Prosthecobacter debontii: one gene and its partner. The main gene of each other region encodes a partner of the protein of the gene in region 2 in a complex. Links are inferred from orthologs where the notes say so. Each region holds a gene or a part of one and is shown on either strand. Other genes may lie near its edges.

Region 1 (10,959 bases), on a different replicon or contig from region 2:
GCATCACCTTGTGTTGTTTGATCTGCCGGAAGATCCCGAGTTACTAGAGCAGCGCATCGGTCGTCTGGACCGTATCGGTCAGACTTCCACGATTCACATCCATGTGCCTTACATCCAAGCCGGCGCTGAAGAAGTGCTGGCACGCTGGTATCACGAAGGTTTGAATGCCTTTGAGAAAAACCTGCATGGAGCCACCGAGATCGTCGAATCTCTCCGTGATGAATTGGCCCCGCTCATGAAGGACATGAAGGCCACCAACCTGAAGGCTTTCATCAAGAAGTCTCAGGAGCAACGCAAACTGGTGACCAAGAAGTTGGAGCGCGGGCATGACCGCCTTTTGGAACTGAACTCCTGCAAGCCTGAACAAGCCGAAGAAGTCATCCAAGCCGTGCGCGCCCAGGATGCGGACATCGACTTCGAAGAGTTCTTCATCCGCCTCGTCGATCACTTCGGCCTGCATGTGGAGGAGCATGGCAATCGCAGCTATGTGCTGATGCCCGCCCACCTCACCACCGATAAGTTCCCTGCCCTGCCTGATGAAGGCCTACTGGCTAGCTTCGACCGCACACGTGCACTCTCTCGCGAGAACATGGCTTTCCTCACCCAGGATCACCCCATCGTGCGCGGGGCACTGGATCTTTTGTTAGGCAGTGAAAACGGCAACAGCAGCTTCGGCCTTTGGCGCAATACTGGCAGCGAAGGTCTGATGTTGGAGACCCACTTCGTGGTCGAATGCATCGCCCCCGCCTCCCTGCATGTGGATCGCTTCCTGTCCTCCACACCGATCCGCATCGTTGTGGATCATAGCAGCAAGGATAGGCGAGATGACGCCGCCTTCATACAGGCCAAGATCGAAAAAGGCAGCCCCACACGCCTGCTCGAAAACGCCGGTATCAAGCGCAAGATCTTCCCCGCCATGATGAGCAAATCCAAAAAGCTCGCTGAAGCGGAAATGGACAAGCTGATCGCCGAAGCCACGGAAAAGATGAAGGCTCAACTCCAGGCCGAGAAAAATCGCCTGGAAGACCTGCGCCAAATCAACGACCACGTGCGCCCCGAGGAAATCACCGCCCTCGAAACCCAGATGACCGCCCTCGAAGAAGCCATCGGCTCCGCACGGGCACGCTTGGATGCCTTGAGACTGGTGCTACAGAGCACGTGATGAACGAAGCTGGGGAGCGAGTTTCTGACTGATCCCCTTCGAGTTCAAAACAAAGATATTGTATTCCTTCGCCAAGTTCAGCTACGGCTGGGTCAGTGAGTGCTATTCAATCAGTCCCCGAAGAACTCGCTAAATTCGAGAATCTACAAATTCAGCTCTCTGATATCAAGAGAGCTACCTCCATTCATACGGAGCTTATAGCACTGGCCGAATCGTTGGTTCGACGCTTCCCTCATGAGGCCGATGCTCATCATCTACTGGGTATCGCTTGGTATGAATACCCCTGTGCGTCTTCGTATCGGTCCTGGCGTTGCAAGAGTTCCTTAATGAAGGCCGTCCAGATCGAACCGGACCATCAATACGCTCTGCAATACCTTGCTTATCTAGCCTTCGATCAAGAGCGCTATGACGAAGCCCTGAAATTTCAACAGCAACTCAAACACGACTACTTCATCGAACGGGATCAAGAGTGGCGAGCATTGAAAAATGCCGAAACCTCTTTAGTTTGTAAGGTCCGAATCTGCTCAGATGAGCTTCCAGAGCAAGAATTCTCGGCTTTCTGCACATGGTATCTCGACGCTGAAAAACGAGAAAACTCCATCGACCCAAACGGTAGCTATGTGTGGCCTCAGGAACTCCGAGAACTAGCTGAGTGGTTGTTTGAAAACGGCACAGTCATCTCCGATGCGAAGCTTCAGAAGATTCTAAAATTTCTTCACCAAATCTCTTATCATAACACACTCCGCAACATGGAGCTCCGATCTTATACAGAGGCACTGCCTGATCTACATGGCTGAGGACTTTTAGCTCAGAACTTCATCACCCCACCACCGCCAACTGCTTCTCCACGGCCTCGGCCACTTGTTCAGGCGTCACTTTCGTCATGCACTCGTAGTGACCCAAAGGGCACTCGCGCTTGAAGCAGGGGCTGCAGGGAACGTGGTGACGGATGACGATGTGCTGTGAACCCAAAGGTCCAGTGAGCACAGGCTCCGTGGAGCCAAAGATGCTGACGGTTGGCACCCCCAAGGCAGCGGCGAGGTGCATAGTTCCTGTGTCATTGGTAACCAGCAGGTGGCAGGAACGCAGTTCCTGGATCAGCTCTGAAAGCTTGGTTTTACCCACCAAATTGGTGTGCGGTACGGAGCCCCCCACGAGCAGGGACAGTTCTTCACCCATTTTGGCCTCCCCTGGAGCGCCGTAAAAGGTCCACGCCGCATCGGCATGAAGGCTACTCACCTGCTGCATCACGGCCGCAAAGCGATCCATGGGCCAGCGTTTAGCCTGCCCGTATTCAGCACCGGCGCAGATGCCGATCTTCAATCCAGGCCCTGCCACCGGGCGTGCGGCCTGAGGCTCGCGTGATTCCAGCTTGGCCAGCTCCGGTTCCACATTCGCCCCGCAGCTCTTCGCAATGTGCAGGTAGCGCAGTGCATGGTGCATGGGAGGACCGGGTGCCTTTTTCGGCTCTTTGATGATCTGCGTGAGGAACCGAGAGCGAAGGGAGCCTTTGAACCCAACGAGACGTGGGATGCCTGCGAGCCAGAACTCCAGGGTGCTGCGGGTGGAATTGGTCAGCAGGATGGCAGCATCGAAGCGAATGCCCGTGGCTTTGATCCGGCGAGCCACGCTGAAGAGGCCCTCTTTGTTTTCCTTGCCGATGTAACGATCCACCTCGGGCTGGGACTCCCACAGCTCGCGCAGTTTTTCAGGGCCAAACACGGTCAGCTTGCAATCTGGGCGACCCGCTTTCATGGCACGCACAGCCGGGAAGGCCATGCAGGCATCACCTAACCAATTAGGCGACCGCACCAGCAGCTCAAAGGGCTGAAGTTTGGACTTATCGTAATCCGCCGGGAAGGCAATGCCGCGCTTATAATCATGCAGGAGGAAGCGCGGCTTTGGCAGCTTCCAGCGGTTATGCACCCAGAACCAGTTCTCGGGTTGGCGGCGCACCATCTGCTCCACGCTACGGTTCATCCAAACGGTGAGTCCATCCACAGTCTGTTTAACCTCGTGGGTGTCCACAGGCGCACTGCACACCATGCGCCAGCGGCCTGGACCATCATCATAAATGGCCATCGGCATCAGCACGCCATGGCTGCGCTGAGCCATCATGGCGGCGATAGGAGTGGTCGAGGCCAGACGATCAAAAAAGGGAGCCCATAGACCTTGATCCCCCGCATGCTGATCCACCAGCACACCGAGGCACCCCCCCTCCTTCATGTGTTTCATCGCCCCGGTGAAGCCATCCTGCCGATTGAAAAGCGTGTAACCCAGCTTACGCCGCCGCCGGATGAGCAAGTCATTGAGGAAGGGATTGCGTAACGGCTGATAAACCGTAGCCGGTTTGCGATCAAAAACGAAGAGGGTCGGCACCTGAGTAAGGATCTCCCAGCAGCTCAGATGGCAGACGAGGTAGAGGATGGGTTTCTTCTCCGCCATCGCCTTGCGGGTGTGCTCCATGCCTTCCACCTTCACCCGGGCCTCCACCTGGGCCTGCGTCATCATGGGCAGGCGGAAGCCGCACAGCACATTGGAAAACAGCGATTGGAAATGCTTTTTGGCCGTGTGGTGAATCCAGTGTTCATCCCTCTCACGACCGAAAGCGATGCGTAGGTTATGCTTCGCCAAACGACGGTATTTCCCGGCCACGTAAAAACCAATCGTGCCGACCACACGACCCACATACCAGACCAACTCCAGAGGCATCAGCCAGAGTGTGCCTTCGATGCAGCGAAAGAAGGCATACACCAGCCACTGGCTGATGCGTTCGAGTGTCTTGTTGCGATGTTTCTTTTTGGAGGCCTTGCCCATGCGCGCGTCCTCTTATGGCTCAGCGAGTTGCATTGCGCAACCATCGGAGGCGACACAGGGCGTGCGCGACAGTAATTTATGCCTCACGCCCAGTTCATCCACTCCTTGAGCACCTTGAGATCCCGCTGGTGAGCCTCACGGAATTCCTTGAGCACCGCAGGCGAGGTGGCATCCCCCTTCAGATACTCCAGGTGCAGGGAGATAGGACCGGCGAAATTGTTTTTCACCAGCATCTTAGCGAAGTCCGGGCTGACCTGCCCCTGACCGAGTGGGCAGTTTTCGCCTTTGCGGCCTTTCCACTGGAAGTCTTTGAAATAGACACCGCCCCAGTGGTCCTCGGTGAGTTTGGCGTTTGTCTGCCAAGAATAGCCGCCCTCAAGAGTCGCGTGGAAGATATCGAAGAGGAAGCCGAACTGCTTCGGATCATACTCCCGCATGATGGAATACATGTCCCAGATCGGTGCGGCCACATAGTCCTTGCCTGAGTGGTTCTGGAACAGGGGTTGGATGCCGATTTCAGAACTGAGCTGGACGAGATCTTTGATTTTCGGACGGAGATCCTGCAACTGCGGCCAGATGGGCTTGGTCAGGTCGTATTTGAAGTAGTTCATCCGGTAGCGCTTCACACCGAGAGCGGCTGCGGTGCGCAGGACTTTTTCCGTGTGTTGCTCGGCACTGACTTCATTGATACCGGAGGTCATGACGGTGAGCTCCAGCCCCTGTTTCTTCAGCGCTTCCACGTACTTAGGCAACTCCACCTCCACCGCTTCAGGCTCGATGTGACCCTTGGGTCGAATTGGCGACTCGACGCCGTCCACTCCCATCTCGACCGCGAGACTGGCGATATCTTCATACCCCAGTCCTTGCAGATGCTTGGTGAAGAAACACAGCTTATTGGTCCGCTGGCGCGAAGTGGCTGCGAAAGCTGGGCTGCCAGCAAAGGCGATGGAGCTACCCACAAGAGCAGCGTTTTTCAGGAAGGAACGGCGGTCAGGCATGGTGATGGGAGAAGAAACCGCGCAAGCGGAGGAATCTTGCAGGCTTTCCCTGCATACATTGACTCAAGAACGAGTTCACTCCTAGCTTCAGCCCCATATCCTAAAGTCTATTCACCCAAGCAGGCAAACATCGCAGGCTTCAACGTAATCCTGGCCAGCATCATGAGGCTTTTACCCCTGCATGATATCCATCGAACAGGAAACGGGCCCTCCCAGTCAATGTAACCTTTATTGATACTTCGCCAGCAGTTCACCAGCTTTGGCCGGATCGACTTTCTCAAAGAAGTCGTCCTCCACCATGCACACAGGGCCGAAGCCACAGCTGGCCAAACACTCTGCGAATTCGATGCTGTATTTCCCATCTTCACTCACCGCGATGGGGTGGTGGTGATCGGTATGGCTGCGATCAATTTTAGCCTCTTTGCAGAGGGAATCCATTAGCTCATAACTACCCGCCATAGCACAGGAAAGCGTGCGGCAGACACGGATATGATATTTACCTGGGGCACTCTGGCGGAAGCCTGGATAGAAGGTCACGACCTCCAGCACCTGGATAGGCTCCAACCCCAGCTTTGCGGCCACCCAGTTCACGATATCCTCGCTGATGTAGCGATAATGCTCCTGCATTAGATGAAGCAGAGGAAGCACGGCACTGCGCTTGGACACAGGGTAATGCGTAATCACCTCGTCCATCTTGCTTTCCAATTCTGCGGGGACTGCAAATGCCATCGTCGTCGTTCTAAAAAGTTCTGCTTCGTCTGCCGCCGGGCTTAGCGGTCACATTCACCCATCACAAAGTCCAAGCTACCCAGCACGGAAGGAATGTCGCTGAGCATATGTCCGGGCATCATTTTGGAGATGATGCTCAGGTTGATGAAGGAGGGGCTACGAATCTTCAAGCGATACGGCACGCCGCCGCCTTTGCTGTGGATGTAGAAGCCCAGCTCGCCTTTCGGGTTTTCCGCACCGAAATAAACTTCACCGGGAGGTGCGTCGATGCCCTGAGTGGCAATGATGAAATGGTGGATCAACTCCTCCATCTTCATGAGCACCCGTTCCTTGTTAGGAAGCAGCCCTTTGGCATCCGCCACATTGATGGGGCCACCAGGCAGGGTATCCATCACCTGACGCAGGATGCGCACGCTCTGGCGCATCTCTTCCATGCGAACCAGATAGCGATCATAGCAATCGCCCTTGGTGCCGATGGGGATATCGAATTCATACTTCTGATAATCCAGATACGGCTGGGTCTTGCGCAGGTCATGCTCCACACCGGAACCACGCAGGTTCGGGCCGGTCAGACCGTAAGAGATCGCATCTTCCTTGCTGATCACGCCCAAATCCTGAGTCCGGGCGATGAAGATGGCATTGCGAGTGAGCAGCTTATCGATCTCGTCGATCACTGGCTCCACCTCATTGAGGAACTTCCGCACCGCTTCCACAAAGCCATCTGGAAGGTCGCGAATCTGACCACCTACGCGGGTGTAGCTGGTGGTGAAACGAGCACCCGTAAGCTGCTCACAAAGGTTATAGATCTTTTCACGCTCCGTGAACGTGTAGAGGAAAACCGTCATGGCACCCACGTCCATGGCAAACACACCGACGCCGAGCAAGTGAGCCGAGATACGCGCCAGCTCACAGCAGATCACGCGAATGGCTCGGCCACGCTCAGGCACTTCCCAGCCCATCAGCTTCTCGACGGCGAGGGAGTAGGCCACGTTATTGGCCAGAGGAGCGAGATAGTCCAGACGGTCCGTGTAAGGCACGAACTGGTTGTAGTGCATGTTCTCGGCGATCTTTTCATCGCCACGATGCAGGTAACCGACGTCGGGTTCCGCTTTGGTGATGATCTCACCATCCAGCTCTAGGATCATGCGCAGCACGCCATGAGTGGCTGGGTGGGAGGGGCCCATATTCAGGACCAGCTTCTCGCCCACAATGTCATTGGTCGTCTCTTCAAGCCCGTCCAGGTGCATCGCAGCCTTCGCGGCGGTGTCCGGGGTCTCGTATTCACGGGTTACGGCAGGCATAATCAGGGTGGAAAGGACTATTCTCCGCCGCAGAAACAGCGGCAAGGCGAATTTGTGAAAAATTTCACAAGCTCAGATTCAAGAGCTCTAAAAGGTTAAGACCCACTCAAAAACACAAAAAGGCTGCCTGAACGAGCAGACAGCCTTTTTGAGGTTGGAAATCCAGACAACGAGCCCGGGAAAGAAATCAGGCTACGGGAGCCGAAGCAGCTTCAGGTGCCTTTGGCAATGTGAAGCGGAAACGGATCTTACCCCGCTTAGCGGCAGCACGGGCTTTGCGCTTGGTGCGCTCCTTTGGGTTCTCATGGGAGCGCAGACGGCGCATTTCCTCGAGGATACCTTCCATCTCGAGCTTGGTTTTCAGACGCTTGAGAGCGCGGTCAACTGGCTCACCTTTGCGGATTTGGACTTCGGGCATACTGATTCAGAGAAATGAGTTTGAAGAGGGGCGGCGATTGTAGAGGCTCCTGACCTTTCGTCAAATAGAAAGATGCCTTCTATCGCGCTTTTAAGCCTCAGCAGCCTCTGATTTGGAAGCAAGGCCATAATAACGCCGGCTGGGAAAACCAAAAATGAAGCCGCCAAAGATCCATATTTTAACGACTTGAACCACGAGTGCCGCTATGCCCACGCCCGGCCCAACTCGTTGGGCCAAGTCGGGTTCGGTCAAGAGGGGCAACAAACTTCCCACCATGAGAATTACCATAAAACAAGTCACGATGCGATGACTCCAGTGAGAGCGACCTCCGATCATCAAAACAAAGGCCGCCATGTAGCAGCCTAATGAAAGAGCCGTCGGACCATTCCACCCCATCGAATGCTGGCCGAATTCCTGCCAAAAAAACCACTGCCTTAACGACCAAGACAAGGCTCCTAGCACAAACACCATCAGCGCCAGCCACCACACCACAGGCCGTTTGGGTCGCGGGGATTGCAGACGACTCACATCACTCTTCGGAGGCTGATACGGATTCACCTCGTCGGAGTCAAAGTCAGACATAATGCAGTAAATGGATCGGCGAGGGTCGCTTGATTTCGCCAAGTTTCAAATCCAGAAAACGACCGACGTCACAGCAAGTCTGGTGCAGCCATCCAACCCATCTCGGTAGTGACGACGCCCCTTCCATAGGTCCTTGGCATGGAGACGGTGGGCGGATAGCCTTCTATCAAGAGCGTCATGTCGCTCTCTTCTCGTCGGTATCCGCTCCTTGAAAACGGACATAACCAAGCCGCTTTCGGAATCGCTGCATTTCGCGTCGCTTACGATAGGCCGGAGAAATGACCCCTCGCTTGTAGGTTTTGCGGATGATATCCCCATCAATTTAGGAGCGATCATGTGATATACGATCATTTTGATGGATAAAACAATTATAAAATCTTGAGTGAGTCTACTCAGACATCATCAAGCGAAGGACAATCACAGGATCGCTTAGGTACTGTCATTCACATTACCCCTCGCCTATCATGAAAACACTTCAAAATGACCCTCTCTCGGTCGATGGTAGCCCTTGCCTTCAAGGGCTTGTTCAGTCTTACACACTGAAATATTTGTTCGCTTTCTTATTAAGTTTAATCGCACTAGCGTCACCACCACCTGCACATGCAGATCCAACGCTTGATGATCTCGTCATCGTTGATGTGGGTCCAGATTCAGCCGAGGTGAAGGTCGAACTTCCGTCTCTCTTTATTGGCACGGTCAAACTGATCTACACCGATGAGGAAGGCACAACGAATGAAGTCGTTAAGCTCAACGTCAATGCACTCAACTTGGTCGACCTTACGCTGCCTATCCAAGTCACAGGCCTTGTCCCGGATACCGCCTACACTGTCCGCGCAGTGGCTACGGGCCTTTTGGGTACAGTCTACAATACCGCAGATGCGGTTCTTGAAACTCTGCCACTCGATGGCGACCCACTCCTCGACCTAGTGGCGGTGGAGGTAGGAACGGAGTCAGCAGAGTTGAACATTGAGTTACCAGAACTTTTTACGGGCACGGTGACTGTCGTTTACGAGGATGAAAACGGAAATGTGAACACGGAGGTGATCACCGACGTGGCCGGTCTAACCAGTCTGGACGTCAATCTGAATGATCTCCTTGCAGGCACCACTTATACTGTGCAGGCCTTAGTGGATGACCTCCTTGGGACGATCACTGAAACGGTAACTATCATTGTGGACACACTCCCACTACCAGCTACTGAAGCACCTGAGGCGGTCACCACCACGGCCACGAACATCACCACCACCAGTGCGACCTTGAACGGGACAGTCGATCCCAACCAGTCTTTAACCGTCTATTATTTCGAGTATGGCAAATCTACCGCCTACAGTAGCAGCACGCTCCCCGCTCCCCTCGTCGCGGGTGACAGCCCGGTGGCAGTTCCAGGTCCGATCAGTGGTCTGACGCCCAACACACTCTACCACTTCCGCATCGTCGCCACCAACAACGCTGGCACCAGCCGTGGCAGCGATGCCACTTTCACTACAGAGGCAGTGCCACCCAACACTCCTAACACAGCGCCTGTGGCATCGGATGACTTCATGTATCCCCAAGGAAACGCCACCTCCGTCGCAGTGCTGGACAACGACACCGATGCGGAGGGCGATCCCCTCACCATCTCAGAATTCACCCAGGGCACGAGCGGCACTGTGACGACGGGTCCCGACAACACGTTGGTTTACACGCCGGGACGTAATTATCGGGGGACAGATTCCTTCACCTATACCATCACAGATGGTGAGTTCAGTGATACAGCCACTGTTTACGTCCAGGACTACTACCAAGCCACCACCGGTATCTACAACGGTCTTGTCTCCAACACGACTCCGACGAATCGCAACACGGGTGTTCTTACATTGAAGGTCAACAAACGCAGCTCTTACACCGGCGTGCTTCAACTTGGCGGCCTGAGATATCGTTTTAAAGGTGCCTTTGACCCTTCCGGCAATTCGGTCGTTAATGTCAATCGATCCAAGCTTACGCCAGTCAACATCAGCCTCCATCTCAATCCTTTCCGTGGAGCAGTGGAAGGCACGATCCTGGTGGATAATTTCAGTTCGACTACTGTAGCGAAACGCTGCCCCTATAACATCAAGTCTAACCAGACTGCACACTACGGCCGCTACAATGCTGTGCTGAATCCCGCCGTCGGCCCCAATGTGCCGTTAGGCAACGGTTACATGGTCTTCAGTATAGGCAAGACCGGAGGGGTCCGCGTATCTGCCAGACTGAGTGACAATCGCCCATTTACCACCTCAGCTTATCTCGCGGCAGACGGCACCTTCCCTCTCTACAATGGCATCTATCCAGCCAATTTCAGCGAACGTGGCAGCTTGGGTGGCCTAGTCACCTTGGAAAATCCTGCCACGGCAGGCAACGGCAGCCTGACGGCCAGTAGCACTCTACGGTGGTACAAGCCCCCTCAGAGATCGGGCTTGTATGCTTCTGGTTTTACTGCCGACGTGGATCTAACAGGGTCTCGCTATGGAAAACCTGTCACTGGAACTCGTGTCTTCCAGGTGGACAATAGCAATGGTCAAGTGAAGGTGACTATCACAGATGGTAACCTGAGTTCCCCGATTTCTGCCACCTTCATCTGGGCCACGAACAATAAATTGGTCGCCACGGGTCCAAATCCGGGAAATGTGCAGATCAAGATATCACCAAGCACTGGGGCATTCTCAGGTAGGTTTGTAGACCCAGGTACTGGGCTAAAGAGGAGCTTTCGAGGGGTGATCACTCAGCGGCAAAAATATGGCAGCGCCCTATTCCAGGGCTTCACTCACACTGGCACTGTCACCCTTTCTGAAAGTGGCTTCGAACCTAACTGAATCTTCGACACTCCAACAATTCGTTAATTCCTGCATAAACCAAACGGCGCAGTCCTAGCGGGCTGCGCCGTTTTTTTGAATACTTTGCTGTGAACGTTAACGTCTTGAACAAACAATCGTT
Region 2 (10,788 bases):
TCAGGGCAATGCCGTTGGGCCAGCGTATGTCGTCGATGATCAGGCTGACTTTGCCATCCGTGTCCACACGATAGATTCCATGATAAGGGGCGTCCTGCTCCACGCCTTTTTTCATGCCGTAGGGAGGATCGGTGAAGAAGATCTGACCGCTCCTGGCAATGACGAGATCGTTGGGGCTATTGAAACGCTTACCGTTATACTGATCGGCCAAGGTGGTAAAGCTGCCATCTTTTTCGAGACGAGCGATGCGGCGTTCTCCTTGTTGAGTCAGAATGAGATTTCCCTGCGCATCCAGGGCTAGGCCATTGGAACCTTGGCCCGTGCCATCCAAGCTGCCGCTGGGTCTCAGGCTGATGAAGGCGTTCTTATCACCCTCCTTCCAACCGAATACGGTATTTTCCGGCACATCCGAAAACAGGATTTGTCCGTCTTTCCAAACCGGACCTTCGGACCAATTGAACCCAGAAGCCAGGACCTCGATCTTGGCGTCTGGGGCCAGGAGTTGATCGATAGCCGGGTCCAGACGCTCAATGCCACCCTGAAAGTCAGGGGCGGGCTCAGCCGCTAAAACCGAAGCGAGGCTGAAAAGAGGAAGCAGAAGGTGCTTTTTCATGAGAGGCAAGAGACTACGAAGGGATTGGACTGGTGATCAAGTGCTCAGTTATGAGCATAAAAAGTGTCGTCTGGTTCGCGTTGTTAGTGCATGCGCATAGCAACGGCTCTTTGCCTCTCCCTCGGTCTCCTTTCTGAAGCGGCTCTGGCGGCCCCCGATTTGATTCTTCACCACGGTCGAATCGTTACGATGGATGAGGCCTTGAGCTTCAGCGAAGCCGTCGCTGTGGAAGGAGGCCGTATCATCGCCGTGGGTGATAATGACAGCGTGCTGGGCCTGAAAGGCGAAAGAACGGAGTTGTTGGACCTAAAGGGAAAGACGCTGATGCCTGGGCTTATGGACTCTCATGTGCATCCAGGCTCCGCTGCCATGATCGAGTTCGATCACGAAATCCCGACGATGGAAACCATTGCCGATGTACTGGCTTACCTCACCTCTCGTGTGAAAGCGTCAAAACCGGGGGATCTCATCAGCCTGCGGCAGGTCTTCATCACACGACTGGAAGAGAAGCGCTATCCGACACGAGCCGAACTCGATTTGGTGGCTCCTGAGAATCCTGTGGTCTTTTCCACGGGTCCTGATGCCATGCTCAATAGTCTGGCTTTAAAGCTCGCAGGCATTGATCGGAACTACCAACTGCCCAAAGAGAGCCCGGCCCGGGTGGAGAGCGACGCCAAGGGTGAACCCACCGGTTTGCTTCGCAGCTTCAGCCCCAAGATTGCGGCGAAGGCCGTGACCCGTTCTCCCACGGAGGCAGATCGTTATGAGCGCACGCAAGCCTTGTTTCGGGATTACAACAGTGTTGGCCTGACGACCGTTGCGGATCGGGATTGCAGCTTTGGGCAAACGGCGCTGTATGAGAAACTGCATCAGAACGGAGATCTCAGCGTGCGCATGCGTGTCTCGATGAGCATCCCGGCGATGAGCCTCTGGCCCGCCACCCAGAAGGCCATCGAAGAAGTAGTCGCCAGTCCCTTGACCCAACCCAGCACGGATCTACAAATCATCGGCACCAAGGTTTATCTGGATGGAGGCATGCTCACGGGCAGTTCCTTCATGACCGAGCCCTGGGGCATAAGTGAAGCCTATGGCATCAGCGATCCGGAGTATCGCGGTGTGCAGAAGATCTCCGCAGATCGGCTGAAGCAATTGGTGGAGATGGTCACCGCATCAGGCTTGCAATTCACCGCTCACTCCGTGGGAGACGCGGCGGTGAAGCTGCTGGTGGATACCTATGAGGAGGTCAATAAGACCCACTCCGTGCGTGATGCGCGCAGCTCCATCACCCACTGCAACTTCATGCAGCCCGAGTCCATCGCCAAAGCCGCACGGCTGGGGGTGTGCATCGATCTCCAGCCCATTTGGCTGCACATGGATGGCCTCACCTTGACGGGCCATTTCGGGCAAGAGCGCATGAAGATCTTCCAACCTCTCCGGGCGTGTTTTGATCAAAAAGTCATCGTTGGCGGTGGCAGCGATCACATGCAGAAGATCGGCTCTTTTCGCAGTGTGAACCCTTACAATCCCTGGCTGGGCATGTGGACCGCCATCACGCGTAAGGCTGGCAAACTCAATGAGCCCGTGCATGCAGAAAACGCCATCACGCGTGAGGAAGCCCTTCGCCTTTACACCACGAACAACGCCTACCTGCTGAAGCTGGAAAAAGACACCGGCTCCATCGAGAAAGGCAAGCTCGCCGATTTGATCCTCGTCGATCGTGATCCGCTGGATTGCCCCCTTGATGATCTACCGCAGACTCAGGTGTTGAAAACCTGGTTGGGCGGCAAGGTGGTGTTTTCGCGTTGATACTCCGATATCGAGTCGCGTTGATGTCGGCGAAGGATGCTTGTGTCTCCCAGCTCTGGGTTCCAATCACAAAAAACCCCTGCCACATTCGAAATGGGGCAGGGGTCGGTGAGTGTTGATTTCTCGAGCCTCTTTGGGATTACGGCTTTGGCTTGGTGGACATCGGGAAGTCGTCCGAGCGGAAAGGGGTAACAGGCAGACCGTCGGTGGTGTAGAGATTGCACACGGGGTTGTTGGCCCAGGCATAGCGGACGGCGACAGGTTTAGCCACCTCTGGTGCGCTGACTTCGACCGTGTCTTTGCCGATGATCTTGGCGGTGGCCCAGACCCACTTCTGATCTTCACCACAGATGGCAAAGCCCTTCACTTCGGTCACGTCCACGGTGCGCAGAGTGGAGCCGAAGGTGTCCAGGGTGACGATGGCTTTGTTACCGTTGATGGCGAGGGATTGGTATTCAGGGCTGCGATAGGGCAGCTTCAGACCGTAGTCTTTCACGAGTGCCCAGCGGGCGAGGCGCTCAGCCACATCGCGCTTGTTGCGGGGGTGGATGTCATTGGTTTCACCGAGGTCGATGATGACGGCTTGACCACCATTCTTGATCGCGAATTGAGTCTTAGTCTGGCTTTCACGAAGCTCAGCCCAGGGGCTCTCGACAGGAGTGGGCGTTTCAGGCATGAAGTCGGCCAACTGCACCCAGTAGAAAGGGAAGTCACCCTGCTTCCATTCGGTGCGCCAGTGTTGGATCATGAGCGGGAAAAGATAACCGTATTCATAGGCGCGGCCGGCGTTGGATTCACCTTGATACCAGATGGCTCCTTTGATGCCGTAACCGATGGTGGGGAGGAGTACACCGTTGTAGATGTTTGCGGGGCGGGCATTACCGCTGAGGGTTTGTTGTGGGCTCTGGGGAGCACGTGTCGCGAAGGGTTGCTTCGCTCTAGCGGCTTCGTCTTTCTGGTTGGTCCAGGCCGCCATGGCTTTGTCGTAGTCCTGTTTGGCCTTCTCACTGACGAGGTCCTTTTCGCGCTGAACCCATCCATCCATCAGGCCTTTGAATCGGGCGTCCTTCTCCAGCACATCCCGCCGAACCCACGCCTCGGCAGCGCTGCCACCCCAAGCGTTGTTGATTAGCCCCACAGGCACGTCCAACATCTTATGCAATGTGCGACCGTAAAAGTAACCCACGGCACTGAAGGGGCCGACGGTCTCAGGGGAGCACTCTTTCCACTCGCCTTTGAAATCTTTTTGAGGCTCCTGGGTGCCGACTTGGGGGACTGAGATCAGACGGATGTTGGGAAACTTAGCCATGGCGATCTCCAGATCGGCGTCCCAGGTGCTGCCCACATTCCACTGCATGTTGGATTGGCCCGAGCAGATCCAGACTTCACCCACGAGCACGTTTTTGATCTCGCGGGCATTGCTGCCTTGGATGGAAATGGTAGCAGGCTGGGCATTGGCAGGCACGGGGTCCAGCGTCACCGTCCACTTGCCATCCGCACCGGCTTTGGCGGTCTTGGTCTGGCCAGCAAATTTCACCGTCACATCCGTGCCGGGTGTATCCCAGCCCCAGAGGGGATTGGCCTGCTTCTGCTGAAGCACCATGTTATCGCCAATGATGGCGGGCAGCTTGATTTCTGCACTGGCGGATAGAGCCAGGGCAGCCAGGAGGGACGTGATCGCAAGAGTGCGCATAAGTGAGAGCGCACTAATACGTCAGCAAGGGATGAAACCCTTCGTGAAGAGTCGCTTTTTACGGCAGTCCTTTCACCTGATCACAGTTTAGGAGCAAAGCTTGCCTATGACGACTTCAAGCTTCCCCAAATCAATCAATCGCTCGGCGTGACCGAGGCTCAGCGGCGATGGTGTCATCGGCTCCGGCGCTGGTGACGAAGGGCCCGTCGGCCATCGGGGCGATGCCCGTGAAAGCCACCTCAGGCATATCGCTCGGCTTGCCGGCCAGAGGGAATTCCTTGCGCAGGGGGAAGTAGGGGTAGCCTTCCCACATGAGGATACGGCGCAGGTCGGGGTGACCTGCGAACTTGATGCCCATCATGTCATAGACCTCCCGCTCATGCCAATCGGCTGTGGCCCAGATGTCGCTCACGGTCGGCACGTTGTCCTCTTCGCCATCCGGGATCTGGGCTTTCACGCGCAGGTGTTGGAGATGTCCGTAGCCGTAGAGCTCATAGACCATCTCGAAGCGAGGCTCCTGACCCATATGATCCAGGCTGGAGATATCTACGAGATAGTCGAAGTTCAACTCGTCGCGGCAGTATTTCAGCAGCTTTTTAGCACTCTCCAAAGTGACCTGGACGGTGTGCTCACCACGAAATTCGACCGTGCCGAGGACGGCTGGACCGAATTTGTCTTTCAGAGCTGAAACCATTTGTGCGGCGTTCATGAGAAAGGGAAGGGGGGCTAGACCTGAAAAAGGGAAGACGGCGGTAGCGGTAGGAATCAGGACAATTCCAGTTCGTTGATGAACTCGCGCTTCTGTGCGGCGGTGGATTCTTCGTTTTCGATCTTGCGCTGAAGGCGCATCAGGCCTTCCAGCAGTGCCTCAGGGCGTGGAGGGCAGCCAGAGATATAGATGTCCACCGGGATGAGGTTATCGATGCCCTGAAGCACGGCATAGCTGCGATACATGCCACCGCTGGAGGCGCAGGCACCCATGGCGATGCACCACTTGGGCTCGGGCATCTGGTCCCAGATACGCTTCACGGCGAGAGCCATCTTGTAGGTCACAGTGCCAGCCACGATCATGACATCGGCCTGACGAGGGGAGAAACGCATCACTTCAGCGCCGAAGCGGGAGAGGTCATACCGGCTGCAAGCGGCGGCCATCATTTCGATCGCGCAGCAGGCCAGACCCATCGGCATCGGCCAGAGGGAATTTTTGCGCATCCAGTTGATTGCCGCGTCCAGCTTAGTGAAGACGACGTTGCCCTCGATTTTCGAATCGTAAGCGGCGTGAGTTTCAGCAGGGACGACCATAGCTAGAGTGGGAAAAAGGGTGGAACGCCCAAGAAATACGCCCCGGCAACCCCCCCGGCAACCCGTTTGTGAAAGTTTTCACAAGCTGCGGACTTGCCAGTCAGGCGAAGACCTGGCTCCGATTAGAACGTCCGTAATCCGGGAGGTGGGGCACCGGCCCCATTGAAGGCAGGGGCATTGGGAGCCCCCGCTGCGGGCTGTTGCACTTGATAGCCGCCTCCGTTCTGCGGGGTGTAGCTGGGATAACTCTGAGTCGGCTGAGGGGTATACCCGCCGCCATAAGCAGGCTGGGGCTGGTAGGTGGGTTGAGGAGAATAGCCGCCTCCATAAGCCGGAGCTGCCTGATGGGGGGTGCCATAGGCACCGCCCGCCACAGTCTTCGCTGTGACTTCGACCTGTCCCATCTGCATGTAAGGGATGCCGATGTACTGAGCGGCGACGCTGGAGAGATTAATGATCCGCCCAGGGTAATAAGGGAAGCGGTCGTTGATCGTGACGTTGACCTTCCGGCCATTCATGATGTTTTTCACCGTGACCACGGTGCCGAATGGCAGACTGGTGTGGGCCGCAGTGTAAGCCTGCGGGTGGTAAAGTTCACCGGAGGAAGTCGGGCGGCCAGTGTAGTGATCAGCCACGTAGGAGGCCCAGCCCTGTTCGCGATAAGCAGGTGGCCGCGAGGCGCAACTCACTAGGGCCAGCAATGCGAGAGAAAGAATCTGGCGACAAAACATTCTGCTCAGTTCATACACAAAGAACGGTCTGACGTCATCCTTATAATCTAAGAAGCTTTCTCCTATAGATGCTAAGAGGAGACGGAGAGCAGGGTGTCGTCCGGTTCCCACGTCTTGTGGGGTAGAAAACAGCCGTCTTTGAGAAAGCGTTCCACCGCCCGGAGCACTGTGGGTCGCCACATCATGAAGGTGTGATCTGCGGGAGTGACCATAAAGTCCGCCTGTCCCTCTACCCACCCGCCTGAAACCGTTACGATGCCGTCAGACTCGGGTCCCAGGATTTCCCGGAAGAACGGAATCACGGGTTTATTGCCCATGATCACTCCTGTGCCCGGTGGCACGACACCCAGTTGGCGGGGCGTGCTGTTTTCATCCACCCCGAGTTCGTCAACGACCGGACCCAGCAGCCAGCGCGGCCAACGATAGTGAGCCAGCCTTTCCAGCACCTCACTGCCTTGATTCGGTGGCCCGAGCATGACCGTCCGACCCAGAGGGAAACGACGATCCCTGGAAACGGCCCATTGGCGGAAAAGAATCCCGCCAAGGGAATGGGTGACGAAATGAACCCGCTCTCCTGGACGAAGTTGGAGTCGGTCCAAGACGGGCTGGAGACGTTTTTCCACCGCACTCTGGATCGACATCCGACGGGAGGGATAACCCACACTGACCACACGATACCCAGCTTTCCACAACCAGAACCGAACCGGCATCAGGCTACGCGGTGTCCGTCCTAGTCCGTGGATCAAAACCACAGTGTCTTTCAGGCGGTGAGGCATGGACTAGTATACTCACCCGCCCTGAAGAGAGCGTCAACTTACTCAATGCTGGCAGGTTGTCAGGAAAACGGATGAATCAAGAATCGTCAATCCTCCGGCAAGAATGAGCAGCAGGGAGGAATTGCCTCTGGAACTGGCTTTGAGACAAGCTCAGCCAACCATGCCAACCCGCCGATTCATTCAGCTCGTCGCCAGCGGTGACCTCCGCCTCTCTGCCAACCAAACCTGCTGGCCCGCCCAAAAAGCCATGGAGGATGCGTTGGCTAAAGCGCTCAAGGCCGAAGGTTATGAGATCAAACGTGCGCATCCCTACGATGCCAAGAAAAAACACGGTTTCATCGCCAGCCAGCGTGAAGGAATTGAGGTTTTCCGCAACATCGATCCAGATGCGCCGCTGATTGTGGCTGAGGCAGTATGGCAGTATTCCCATCACGTTTTAGCAGGGCTGACCACGCATCGGGGACCGATCCTCACCGTCGCTAACTGGAGCGGCCAATGGCCTGGCCTCGTCGGATTGCTCAACTTGAACGCCTCCCTCACCAAGGCGGGGGTGCGTTACTCCACGCTTTGGAGCGAAACTTTCACGGATACGTTTTTCAAAAATGGACTCAAGGAATGGCTGACCACCGGCACGGTGACGCATGATCAGTCTCATGTGCGTCCGTTGTCGCTTCTCAAGCTGCCTGCGGATGAAGAGCAAGTGGGCCGTGATTTTGGTCGCCGTTTTCGCCAGAACAAAGCCATTCTGGGGGTCTTCGATGAAGGATGCATGGGCATGTTCAATGCCATCATTCCTGATGACCTCTTCCACGCGGCGGGCTGCTTTAAAGAACGCCTCAGCCAATCCACTTTGTTCGCAGCCATGCAGACGGTGAGCGATGGGGATGCCGCCGAAGTCTATGCCTGGTTGAAGAAAAAGGGACTGCAAATGCAGTTAGGTCAAAATGATGCGATGGAGCTGACGGAGCCGCAAATCCTCCTGCAATGTAAAATGTACATCGCTGCAGTTCGTTTGGCGGATGAGTTTGGCTGTGATGCCATCGGTATCCAATATCAGCAGGGATTGAAGGATCTCACCCCGGCCAGTGATCTGGTGGAAGGTATGCTCAACAACGTTGACCGTCCCCCGGTGCGCAGTGCGGATGATAAACGAATCTTGTTTGAAGGAGAGGCCCTGCCGCACTTCAATGAGGTGGACGAGTGCGCTGGGCTGGATGGCCTTGTGACCTATCGTCTGTGGCGAGAGTTGGGCTTTACGCCGGAAAACACCCTTCATGATCTGCGCTGGGGCCAACAATACGGCGATGACTATGTCTGGGTGCTGCTCATCAGCGGTGCTGCGCCGCCCGCTCATTTCATCGGTGGTTGGAAGGGGGCGAGCACGGAACGACAGCCCTCCATGTATTTCCGCCTGGGTGGAGGTACTTTGAAGGGAGTTAGCAAACCCGGACACATTGTGTGGAGTCGTGTCTTCGTGATGGATGGGGTCTTGCATTGCGACATCGGTGTGGCGGAGGTGGTGAAGCTGCCTGAAGCGGAAACCGAGCGCCGCTGGCAGGAAACCACGCCGCAATGGCCGATCATGCACGCGGTGCTCAAGGGTGTGAGCCGGGATCAGATGATGGCGCGACATAAGTCCAACCATATCCAGGTCGTCTATACACCGAACGCCAAGCAAGCCCACCGTGCGGCTCGCATCAAGGCCGCCGCCATGGCCGAACTCGGCGTTCATGTCTCCCTCTGTGGCGAGGTGAAAGCGAGTTAAGCCTTCACCGCTCGAAACATCCTTGCCGGAAACCCGTTTGATCACTGCTAGCCGGTGAGCAAATGGGTGTTTTGTAATCGTCTCGGCAATGCCTGATGCCTATGAAATCATTCCTTTACCTGGCTACAGTTCTCCTCGCAGTCGGTGTGAACCATGCTGCCGATCTCCCGCCCATGCTCGATCTGCCAGGCGTTGGCCAAGACCCAGATCGGATTGACTTTCAGAAGCTACCGGTTCTCAAGGGAGATCATGGCTTGGTAACGCATGGCGATGCCCAATGGAAGTTCCGGCTGCATAACTACTTGGCTTATCATGAGGGGAAATACTGGTGCATCTGGAGTCATGGACCCGTCATCGAGGACAATCCCACTCAGCATGTACGCTTTGCCACGAGTCCGGATGGTCTTCAGTGGAGTGACGATCACATCTTGATGCCGTCATCTCCTCAGAAAGGCTTTCGCTACATCGCTCGCGGATTATGGGTCAGGGAGGGAAAATTGATCGCCATCGCAAGCCATGATGAGGCTTTCGATGATCGTGGGCGAGTGCACTTTTTCGGCAAAAGCCTGAAGTTGATGGCGTGGGAATGGCAGCCTCAAACTCAAACGTGGAAAGAGCTGGGAGTCATGATGGAAGACGCCATCAATAACTTTCCTCCTCAAAAAATGCCTAACGGAGAGTATGGCATGCTGAGGCGAGATCATGAGCGTAAGGTGTCCATGATGTTTGGAGGCGTGACTTCGCCTTTGGATTGGAAAGCCGTGCCTCTCGTGGCTTACCAAAGCGAGGATGGCTTTCGCCCCGAAGAGCCGGATTGGTGGTCACTTCCTGATGGTCGCTTGCTTGGGCTCTTTCGGGATAACAGTGGATCCTTTCGTTTCTATCGCGCTCTTTCGAGTGATCATGGCCGTACCTGGACGAATCCGGAGAAAACCAACTTTCCCGATGCCACCAGCAAGTTCTTTGGCCTGCGCACGAGTCAGGGGTATTACGTCTTGATCTCGAACGCGAATCCCAAGCAGCGTAACCCTCTCTGTCTCTCCACCTCGGAGGATGGAGTCACCTTCACCCGCATGGCAGCCTTACCGATTCCACAAACGTTGCCTGCAGATCCGAAGATCCAGCAACCTTTGCGCGTGGGACCTGTGGAAACTTTCCAATACCCGCACGTGGTAGAGCAAGATGGGCATTTGCTGATCGCTTTCTCGCGGCGCAAGCAAACCACCGAGGTGATCAAGGTGGCGCTGGCAGAGGTCGATGCACTTCGTTCCAACAAGGCTCCTTATCCCGTCCGCTAGTTGCCCGCGAGGCTCCCTTTAACCCAGATGATGCGATCACTCCTCATGGCTGGCTACCTTACGTTCTTGGGTGGCATCTCGTGGAAATCATGTTTCGGAGCAGAGGATGCACGACCGGCTTTTCAACCTGTGGGCATGTGGAGTTGGGACAACTGGTTCGTGCATGATGGTAGCCGCTGGCACGCCTTTTATCTACAATTGCCCAAAGCCGTCGGCCTTGATCGACGGTGGAAAAACAATGACTTCTACAAACACGTCGGGCATGCCACCTCCAGTGATCTCTTGCATTGGCAGGATCAAGGCCCAGCTCTAGGAGCGCTCTCGGGCACATGGAATGATCGCCACATCGCGACAGGCAGCATCATCAAACATCAGGGACGTTGGTGGATGTTCTTCACGGGGCGTGGCACCGCAGGAGACGGCGTGGGCTTGGCTCTCAGCGATGACCTGACGAACTGGAAGACAGAGCCTCAGCCGCTCTTTCCATTGATTGACACCTTTGCAGAAAAAGGTGACTCGCCCTTCGAATCACCATGGCAAGGCAAATCCCAGCGCTGGATCGGCATCAGTGATCCTTACATCTTGCCTGAAGTCCATGAGGGCTGGTTTTACATGGTCCTTTGTGCACGTGTCTTGGACACACCCTTGGCGCAGAGTGGTTGCCTCGCTCTGGTGCGTTCTCGAGATCTGCGTCAGTGGGAGTCTGCAGGGATTCTGGCATGGCCGCAGTGTTTTGAGCGGATGGAAACCCCCCAGTTATGGCAGCGGGAGGGGCGCTGGTATCTCTCCTTCGGCGGTGTGCTG

Evidence for each region.
Region 1: the proteins of nuoB (region 2) and nuoD are in contact, whole or in part, in a cryo-EM structure (PDB 6KHJ), measured with the Thermosynechococcus vestitus proteins. The link is inferred for Prosthecobacter debontii from one-to-one orthologs. Residues at the interface, in WP_011056552.1 of Thermosynechococcus vestitus: Leu46, Met47, Tyr48, Thr50, Ala51, Cys52, Phe54, Ile55, Glu56, Ala58, Ala59, Ile61, Gly62, Ser63, Arg64, Phe65, Asn76, Pro78, Thr89, Thr91, Lys93, Met94, Ala97, Leu101, Met123, Phe124, Ser126, Asp127, Ser128, Tyr129; in WP_011057128.1 of Thermosynechococcus vestitus: Pro17, His18, His19, Pro20, Ser21, Met22, Val25, Arg27, Met29, Thr31, Ile38, Asp39, Cys40, Glu41, Pro42, Val43, Ile44, Gly45, Tyr46, Leu47, His48, Arg49, Gly50, Met51, Lys53, Ile54, Asn57, Arg58, Pro65, Tyr66.

Annotation. Positions count from the first base shown.
Region 1 is NZ_FUYE01000003.1:8,903-19,861, forward strand. Bases 4,878-7,797 are described here. They hold nuoD (NADH dehydrogenase (quinone) subunit D), read right to left. Parts: upstream 7,008-7,797; coding sequence 5,748-7,007; downstream 4,878-5,747. Other genes in these bases: B5D61_RS04845 (sugar phosphate isomerase/epimerase family protein), read right to left, coding at 4,878-4,977; B5D61_RS04850 (NADH-quinone oxidoreductase subunit NuoE family protein), read right to left, coding at 5,206-5,706; rpsU (30S ribosomal protein S21), read right to left, coding at 7,195-7,425; B5D61_RS04865 (hypothetical protein), read right to left, coding at 7,516-7,797. In the rest of the region: RNA polymerase-associated protein RapA, read left to right, coding at 1-1,162; B5D61_RS04835 (hypothetical protein), read left to right, coding at 1,258-1,959; waaF (lipopolysaccharide heptosyltransferase II), read right to left, coding at 1,982-3,979; more of B5D61_RS04845, read right to left, coding at 4,063-4,877; more of B5D61_RS04865, read right to left, coding at 7,798-8,007; B5D61_RS04875 (Ig-like domain-containing protein), read left to right, coding at 8,472-10,838.
Region 2 is NZ_FUYE01000011.1:30,115-40,902, forward strand. Bases 3,647-6,395 are described here. They hold nuoB (NADH-quinone oxidoreductase subunit NuoB), read right to left. Parts: upstream 5,415-6,395; coding sequence 4,878-5,414; downstream 3,647-4,877. Other genes in these bases: B5D61_RS16035 (sialate O-acetylesterase), read right to left, coding at 3,647-4,112; B5D61_RS16040 (NADH-quinone oxidoreductase subunit C), read right to left, coding at 4,243-4,821; B5D61_RS16050 (septal ring lytic transglycosylase RlpA family protein), read right to left, coding at 5,537-6,145; B5D61_RS16055 (alpha/beta fold hydrolase), read right to left, coding at 6,217-6,395. Also shown: B5D61_RS16025 (SMP-30/gluconolactonase/LRE family protein), read right to left, coding at 1-613; B5D61_RS16030 (amidohydrolase), read left to right, coding at 704-2,419; more of B5D61_RS16035, read right to left, coding at 2,559-3,646; more of B5D61_RS16055, read right to left, coding at 6,396-6,921; B5D61_RS16060 (fucose isomerase), read left to right, coding at 7,082-8,686; B5D61_RS16065 (exo-alpha-sialidase), read left to right, coding at 8,788-9,984; B5D61_RS16070 (glycoside hydrolase family protein), read left to right, coding at 10,120-10,788. UniProt on the Escherichia coli protein: NDH-1 shuttles electrons from NADH, via FMN and iron-sulfur (Fe-S) centers, to quinones in the respiratory chain. The immediate electron acceptor for the enzyme in this species is ubiquinone.